One region of the Staphylococcus sp. GW823-FHT05F06 genome, then DNA from elsewhere that is predicted to be linked to it. Evidence: riboswitches for the same ligand, from Rfam matches in the RefSeq annotation. Region 1 holds a riboswitch; the other holds the start of a gene.
The links. A riboswitch is a leader RNA that binds a small molecule or an ion and turns the genes downstream of it on or off. The one in region 1 is predicted to bind FMN.

Region 1 (4,293 bases):
AAAGACATGAGCGAGAAACCAGACTCATCGTATAAAGACACTAAAAAACAAATGTTTAATGAAATAAAAAAGAGTACTAAATTTAAAAAAGTGTTTAAAGAAGGTGAGTATGAAACTCAAAATATTACAATAAAAAATAAAGGTAATTCTCAATCTTATCTTTTGCTAGGATACCCAATGAAAGCTCAAAAAGGTGCTCAAAGTCATTATAGTGGTGTTTTTATATATAAAGATTTGAAATCTATCGAAGATACAAATAATGCTATTACAATTATTATATTAATAACTGCTATTATATTTACTATAGCAAGCACAATATTTGCATTCTTTTTATCTAATAGAATAACGAAACCCTTACGTCAATTAAAAACACAAGCACAAAAAGTTTCTGAAGGGGATTATAGTCAAATTTCAACTGTCGCTACTAAAGATGAAATAGGTGATTTATCACGTGCATTTAACAACATGAACGTAGAAATTCAAGAACATATCAAAGCAATTTCTTCATCTAAGAATATAAGAGATACATTATTAAACTCTATGGTAGAAGGCGTTCTAGGCATTAATAATCAACGTGAAATCATATTGTCAAACAAGATGGCTGATGATATTATGCGTCACATTGATGATTTTTCAAAAGAATCTATTGAACAGCAAATTGAAGCAACATTTGAATCACAACAGAATGAGTATTTAGAATTAGAAATTAATACAAGGTACTATGTATTTATCTCCAGTTATATAGATAGAATTCAAACAAATGGTAGAAGTGGTATTGTCATGGTCATCCGTGATATGACAAATGAACATAATCTTGATCAAATGAAAAAAGATTTTATAGCAAATGTATCACATGAATTACGTACGCCAATCTCTTTATTACAGGGTTACACTGAGTCCATAGTAGACGGTATAGTTACCGAACCAGATGAAATACGTGACTCATTAGCAATCGTTTTAGATGAATCTAAGCGACTTAATCGTTTAGTCAATGAATTACTAAATGTAGCTCGTATGGATGCTGAAGGATTATCAGTTGAGAAGGAATTACAACCTATTCAACACCTTCTTGATAAAATGGAGTCTAAATATCGCATGCAAAGTGAAGAATTAGGTTTAACAATGACGTTTGATTCTAATAATGACGAACAATTATGGAACTATGATATGGATAGAATGGACCAAGTGTTAACTAATTTAATTGATAACGCAACAAGATATACACAAGCTGGTGATTCTATAAAGATTTCTATTGATGAAGATTCAGATTTCAATATTTTAACAATAACTGATACAGGCACTGGTATAGCACCGGAACATCTGAAACAAGTATTTGACCGTTTTTATAAAGTGGACGCTGCTCGAAAAAGAGGTAAGCAAGGCACCGGATTAGGACTTTTCATTTGTAAAATGATTATTGAAGAACACGGGGGACGTATTGATGTTGAGAGCGAATTAGGCAAAGGTACTTCATTTATTATTAGACTACCTAAATCAAAACAAATTAGTTAGAAACTGAAAAGTATCATAAATTGTCAGTTTCAATGATTCTTTTGAAAACAGAGAAATTATAACGCAATACATCAAAAATAATATATGAAAAACGCCTGCGACTCAGAGTGATGTCTCAGGCGTTTTTTTGTATATAATCAGTAGATAACTAAATTGAACATAAATTTAATTATCATTTTATTTGAATAACTTCTACAAGTTTAAAGACATAATTTCAGAATCAATAAAGCCTATTTATTTATTTGTAAATATTTTATGTGTTAAAACTTAAATTCATGTTATATATTGATTTCATATTTTGTTATTAATGTCAAAACATTATATTAACCGTAAGCAGAAATATTGAGTTTTTAAAACTAATCATGTAATATAAATTTAAAATAAAATTGATATATTCATCTTCGGGGTAGGGTGTAATTCCCAACCGGCAGTAATCTAAGCCTGCGACGACAACGTATTAATTTTTGCTTTGTCTTGATTCAGTGAGAGTCTGAAGCCGACAGTATAGTCTGGATGGGAGAAGATGGAGGTTTTTTGTTGTTCAAATTTCCTCCTTTTCTAAGTAAGATGAATGGAAGGAGAAAATTATATATGCAACAAAACAAACGTTTGATTACAATTAGTATGTTAAGTGCGGTAGCGTTTGTGTTAACTTTCATCAAGTTTCCATTGCCATTTATACCACCGTATCTAACTCTCGATTTTAGTGATGTACCGACGTTATTAGCAACATTCCTCTTAAGTCCTATTGCTGGGATTATCGTTGCACTCATCAAAAATATTTTAAATTTTCTATTCAATATAGGGGATCCTGTTGGACCAGTAGCTAACTTTTTAGCAGGCGTCAGCTTTTTGCTATCATCATACTATGTTTATAGAAAAAGAAAAAATAATCGTTCTTTAATTTATGGATTAATTACAGGTACAATCGTTATGACTATTGTTTTGAGCATCTTAAATTATTTTGTGTTACTTCCATTATATGGAATGATATTTAATTTAGGTGATGTGCTTAATAACGTAAAAATTGTTATTGTGTCTGGAGTCATACCTTTTAATTTAATTAAAGGCATAATCATTTCCATTATATTTGTGCTGTTATTTAGAAGATTAAGACATATCATCAAATAAAAAACATTTAAAACCTTTTTTATTTATCTATTATAAAGACAATGTTCATATTCAAAATTGGACATTGTCTTTATCTTTATACTATTACTGAAGATATAAAGAAAGTGTAACTCATAAAAAATTTAACAATAGTGAGCGTAACGTTTTAAGGTATTATGTTTTTAAATTTCTTATCAAATAGAACACTGGTTTTAAAGAGCCATATAAAATGTCATCATTAGTTCCTAATAAACAACCCCAAATGAATCATATTAAACAATTCATTTGGGGATCAATTCATCTAATAGCTGATTATTTTATTGTTTATGGCTAGTTACCTTAAAAATTAATTCTCATACAAATTGTATACTATAAATAGTAATAAATCATTTAGATTAATTTTTATGTATTCTAAGAATCATATATTATTCAAATTTCAGTGCGTCACCATCAAATGGTTCGTCTTCAATTTTGATTGAGTCAGTAGGACAACCTTCTAGCGCATCTTCCATATCTTCATATAACTCTTCAGGCACTTCAGCAGTACCTTGGTTATCGTCAAGGATTACGTATGCAATACCTTCATCATCGTAATCATATATATCTGGAGCAGCTGCACCGCAAGCACCGCATGCTATACATGTATCCATATCAACGATTGTATATTTTGCCATATTTATTCGCCTCCTTTGATAAAAATGCTACACTAGTATTATAAATACAATTGTAGACATCGATAGATTACATTTCAATTTATTCGTTTTATAGAGTGAGGGTTTAATTTGTACAATATACTATCATACGCTATGAGTCATGCATTTAACTACAAAACCAATAAAAGTATCTATAATATTTTAACAGGCAAGAAGTCACACCAAACGTTTTTCGATGCGTCAAGCCAACAACTTTTGTCATTATATCATAGTTTACCTAACTTAAAGTATTCAACTTTTGAGCAATTTATACTCCAAAAGGATGATTTTAAAAAATCAATTCAAGTAAAAATACATCCACAATACACTTATGATAGTCTCACTCAAACCTTTAGTTGCATACAATTACTTATCCAAACGTTATCTCATACACGCAAGGAGTCAAATACATTTATTCCAATCGTTCAAAATACCTATATCCAACAAAGGGTTAAACAACTTTATCATCAGGTCATTGAATCAAATCAAGTATCAAATACTATAGACGAAATATATTTATTATTTGAGAATTTAAATAATAAATATAACCATACATTTCTTCATTATTATTTACAAGGATATGAGGAATCCATGTATACTAGACAACAAATAAGTTTAATTGAGAGTATACCACAATCAGAATTATTTGAACGAGAAATGAATGAACTGATTGACATATTGAATCAATTAAAAGATTCAACGAAATATCCAATACTTTCTCAAGCTATCATTCTTTCACCATTACTAACAAATACATACTTAAGCTATCAAAAGTTAAAATCTGGTCTCAATTTAAAAGAAATTGCTCAATTACAAAATGTAAAACTTAACACAATTGAAGATCATATTCTAGAAATGTATATTAAAGGTTATTTGATAGACTATACATTATTTATAAATAAAAAAGATATTCTCGAATTTATAAACTACTATCAAAAACATCGCGGTGAACGATTAAAATTTTATAAAGAACATTTTA
Region 2 (4,293 bases), on a different contig from region 1:
TAATCTTCTAAACCTTCAAATTTTTTAGGATTATTGCTGAGCAAGTTAATTTCACTTATATCAAAATACTTTAATATTTCAGCTGCAACATGATAATCTCTCAAATCCTCATCAAAACCAAGAGCAAGATTTGCAGTAACTGTATCATAACCTTTTTCTATCAACTCATATGCGCGCAACTTATTAATTAACCCTATTCCTCTACCTTCTTGAGGTAAATAAATAATCATTCCACCATGTTCGTCAATATATTTCATTGACGCTTCAAGTTGTGCCCCGCAATCACATCTTTGACTATGAAAAATATCCCCAGTCAGACAAGCAGAATGCATACGTACATTAGGATTGCTTTTTAAATCTCCTTTAACAATAGCAACGATTTCTTCATCGCTATAATCCGTTGTAAATCCATACATATCAAAATGACCAAAATCTGTTGGCATCTTGACCTTTGCCTTAAGATTAACATTAAGTTCAACAGCCTTACGAAAAGCAACCAAACTTTTTATAGTAATCATTTTTAAATGGTGGCGTTCTTTAAATGACTGGAGATCTTCACCCTTAGCCATTGTCCCATCATCATTCATAATTTCGCAGATTACTCCAGCTGGTTGTGCTCCTGTTAACCGTGCCAAATCTACGGCAGCTTCAGTATGACCATTACGTGTTAACACACCATTCTCTTTTGCTATAAGTGGAAATAAGTGCCCCGGACGATGAAAATCTTCAGGATTAGTATTTTCATCTATGAGTGCTCTAGCCGTTTGTGTACGTTCATGTGCACTGATTCCTGTAGTAGTTTTATAATGATCAATGCTTACAGTAAAATGTGTGCCATAAATATCAGTGTTATTTTGCTCCATAGATTGTAGTTTTAATCTTTCAGCTATAGATTTATCAATTGGTGCACAAATCAGACCACGACCCTCTCTAGCCATAAAATTAATGGTATTATCATCCATCCATTCCGTAACAGCTACAAGATCTCCTTCATTTTCTCTATCTTCATCGTCAACTACAATAATGCTCTCTCCATTTCTTAAAGCCTCTATAGCCAACTCAATTGTATCGAATTGCATGTTATATTCCTCCTAAAAACCAAATGCTCTAAGCTTTTCTTCTGTTAACTGCGATTGATTTTGATTCATGATGTTTTCAACATATTTGAATAGTACGTCAGACTCCAAGTGCACTTTGTCGCCCACTTTTTTAGATGAAAGAATAGTAGATCGACGTGTTTCTGGTATAAGATGTATATCAAAAGTATAATCATGTAAATCAAATACAGTAAGACTAACTCCGTCTACAGTTATAGAACCTTGCTTTACCATTTGATTCAAAATGTTTTTAGTTGTTTTAATAGAAATAATTTTTGAGTTAGCAGTTTCATTGATTTTAGAAATTGTTCCAAGCTCATCAACATGACCTAACACGAAATGTCCACCAAATCTCCCACTTCCACTCATGGCTCTTTCGAGATTAACTTCTGTATTACGTTGAACACTTCCAAGATATGTTTTGTTTTCAGTCCCTTTGATGACTTGAACTGAAAAACTTGAGTCAGTGAAATCTATCACAGTTAAACATGCACCGTTAACACTTATTGAATCACCAATATGCATATCAACTAAAATGTTTTGTGCTTTAATTTCAAGCGTTCTTACTGATTGCTCAGAGCGAACTTGTTGTACAGTACCTATTTCTTCAATGATACCTGTAAACATAGACATTCACTTCTTTCGTAATTTCAATTTTAAATTTTGATTAATTAACTTGGAATCAACAATTTCAAATTGAGTTGCTTCAGGCAAATCAATGACCTCGTCAGTCTTATAAAATTGATGTTTGCCAGAACCACCAATTAATTTCGGGGCTATATATAAAATGAGTTCATTTAGATGTTTGGATTGGAGAAATTGAGATGTAATATTTGGGCCTGCCTCGACTAGCAGTTTCCCAATACCTCTTTGATATAAGTCTTGTAATATTGTCGTTGTATCACAATTACTTATATTTATTATTTTAATAAAACTTTTATTTGTTTTTAATTTTTCATTTTCAGTGTAAATCCATATCTCCGATGCAGTATCTTTAAATATTTGTTGATTAAAATCGAGTTGACCTTTCTTAGAAAGAATAACTCGAATCGGATGCTTTCCATCAGGAACCCTGGTTGTATACAATGGATTGTCTGCTTCAATGGTTCTACGCCCAGTAATAACTGCATCATGCTCATGTCTTAATTGATAAACATCTTCTTTAACTTCTTTGTTTGTTATCCACTTACTTTCATTAAAGTCTGTTGCTTGTTTACCATCTAAACTAGATGAGACCTTTACAGTTACTTCTGGAACTTCGTTTCTTTTAGCAGTAAAAAAGTCACGGTATAATGCAGCTGCATTTTCATTATATTGAAATTCAACCTCTATACCAGCTTCTCTCAGAATCTCGTCACCCTTACTTACTAAAGTAGTATCTTTAACAGCATAGATGACCTTAGATATGCCCGCTTCAATGATTTTATCCACACAAGGTGGCGTTGAACCATGGTGTGTACAAGGTTCTAATGAAACGTATATGGTAGCACCTTGGGTATTTAAACCTGCCATTTCAATAGCCTGTACTTCGGCATGTTTATCTCCCTTTTTTAAATGTGCACCTAAACCTACAATCCTACCGTTTTTAACAACAACGGATCCTACTGGTGGATTAACACCTGTTTGTCCATTTACCATTTTTGCTAATTGAATAGCATCATCCATAAATCTACTCAATTGATCACCTCAAAAAAACCTTATACCTATACTGTAGGCATAAGGAGATATCTATATCTTTAAATAAGCCTATTAGCATACTTAAAATTGCACATAAGTATACAATACGCTTATCATAACTACACGAATTTGTGTAAGTCGATAATTCAACTTCTTTCTCCCATCCAGACTCTAACTGTCGGCTCTAGATTCACACTAGATCAGCCACTAACATCAAAAACAATATTAGTGGGTCGCAGGCTCAATTTACTGCCGGTTGGGAATTTCACCCTGCCCCGAAAGAAATATATGAAATTGTTATGATTAATTGAGTCCAGTAGTTCTTCACTACATTGTAAATCTTACTATATTTAAATTTAAAATACAATTTTATAGCTTACTTTATTAAATGATTTTATGAGAATATATTAAACTCACAAACACGCTTAATGCATATTACTTATTTCTATTTTCCTGTGTTATATATAATTGAGATACTGTATCAACAACTTGATTAACAATCATCTTTACGCCATTTCTAAGTTTATTGACACCGTTGGTCATTTGTCCAATTGCAATCACATTTTTTAAGGTTCCATATCTAGGGCTTATGACTTGATTTGTTTCTGGGATAATTTGAATGCCACCCATAGGATGACGTTGAACAATTTGTCTATTTTCTAAGTTTAAAATTAATTGATCATCCTCATCTAATTGAGAAAGATGTGTTTTAGAGCCCGTTGCATTAATAACGATGTCAAACAACTCATAATTTTGCGTAGTGTCGTTATACTTCAACATAAATTGATTATTTTTATGGACTATGTCTTCTAGCCCTTTCTTAATGACAAGTTCATTATTCTGTATTAACTTGATAAGTAAACGAGCTGTTCTAGGAGGCATTGGATTAGAATTTAACTGAATAATTTTAGTGTATTTACGATTAAAAGTTTCTTGATCTTTAACGCTCAAACTATTCCAAATCCAGTTTAAATTTTCTTTTAAATGTTCAATGATACTTTGGAATATCCCCATTTCTTCTTCATGATTTAAATCATACTCCAAGTCTTTGACATGGTTTCCGGTTCTACGATAAATAAGTTTTTTAAAATCTATTCCATAATCTTCACATTCTTTTAAAAATAATGAAACTACTTTTTCTAATGGTACATTACCAAAGTGATTTTTCATAATTCCATTAAATCGTGATTTAGTTAAATGCGTAAACTGAATTTTAGTCATTTTCCCTCTAACACTTGGCAATGCTGCAGAACGACTTGTCATAGTAATGGGTAAAGATGGATGATGTGCAGCTACATATCTCACAGCATCTAAACTAGCCAACCCTGTTCCAATAATCACGATTCGATCTGAATCTTTAACATTATCAAGTGTATGATATGTAGGATACGGCGTTTGTATATAGCCTTTAGTTCCCTTCAAATCATAAGGGTCATGGTAACTAAAAGTTCCAAAAGTTAAAAATAAATAATCGTATTCACGCCATTCTTTTTCATCATCACATGTACATACATGATAT

Region 2: linked by a shared signal. The riboswitch ahead of ribD (bifunctional diaminohydroxyphosphoribosylaminopyrimidine deaminase/5-amino-6-(5-phosphoribosylamino)uracil reductase RibD) and the one ahead of AC1Q7N_RS02570 (ECF transporter S component) in region 1 are both predicted to bind FMN.

What each region holds. Positions count from the first base shown of each region.
Region 1 is NZ_JBXAHW010000002.1:209,895-214,187, forward strand. Features, by position in the region: gene AC1Q7N_RS02565 (ATP-binding protein) at 1-1,512, shown strand, start outside; FMN riboswitch at 1,906-2,041, shown strand; gene AC1Q7N_RS02570 (ECF transporter S component) at 2,104-2,643, shown strand; gene AC1Q7N_RS02575 (ferredoxin) at 3,048-3,296, opposite strand; gene AC1Q7N_RS02580 (YpbB family protein) at 3,405-4,293, shown strand, end outside.
Region 2 is NZ_JBXAHW010000013.1:6,232-10,524, reverse strand. Features, by position in the region: gene ribB (3,4-dihydroxy-2-butanone-4-phosphate synthase) at 1-1,079, opposite strand, end outside; gene AC1Q7N_RS08995 (riboflavin synthase) at 1,092-1,724, opposite strand; gene ribD (bifunctional diaminohydroxyphosphoribosylaminopyrimidine deaminase/5-amino-6-(5-phosphoribosylamino)uracil reductase RibD) at 1,731-2,774, opposite strand; FMN riboswitch at 2,923-3,061, opposite strand; gene AC1Q7N_RS08985 (FAD/NAD(P)-binding protein) at 3,210-4,293, opposite strand, start outside.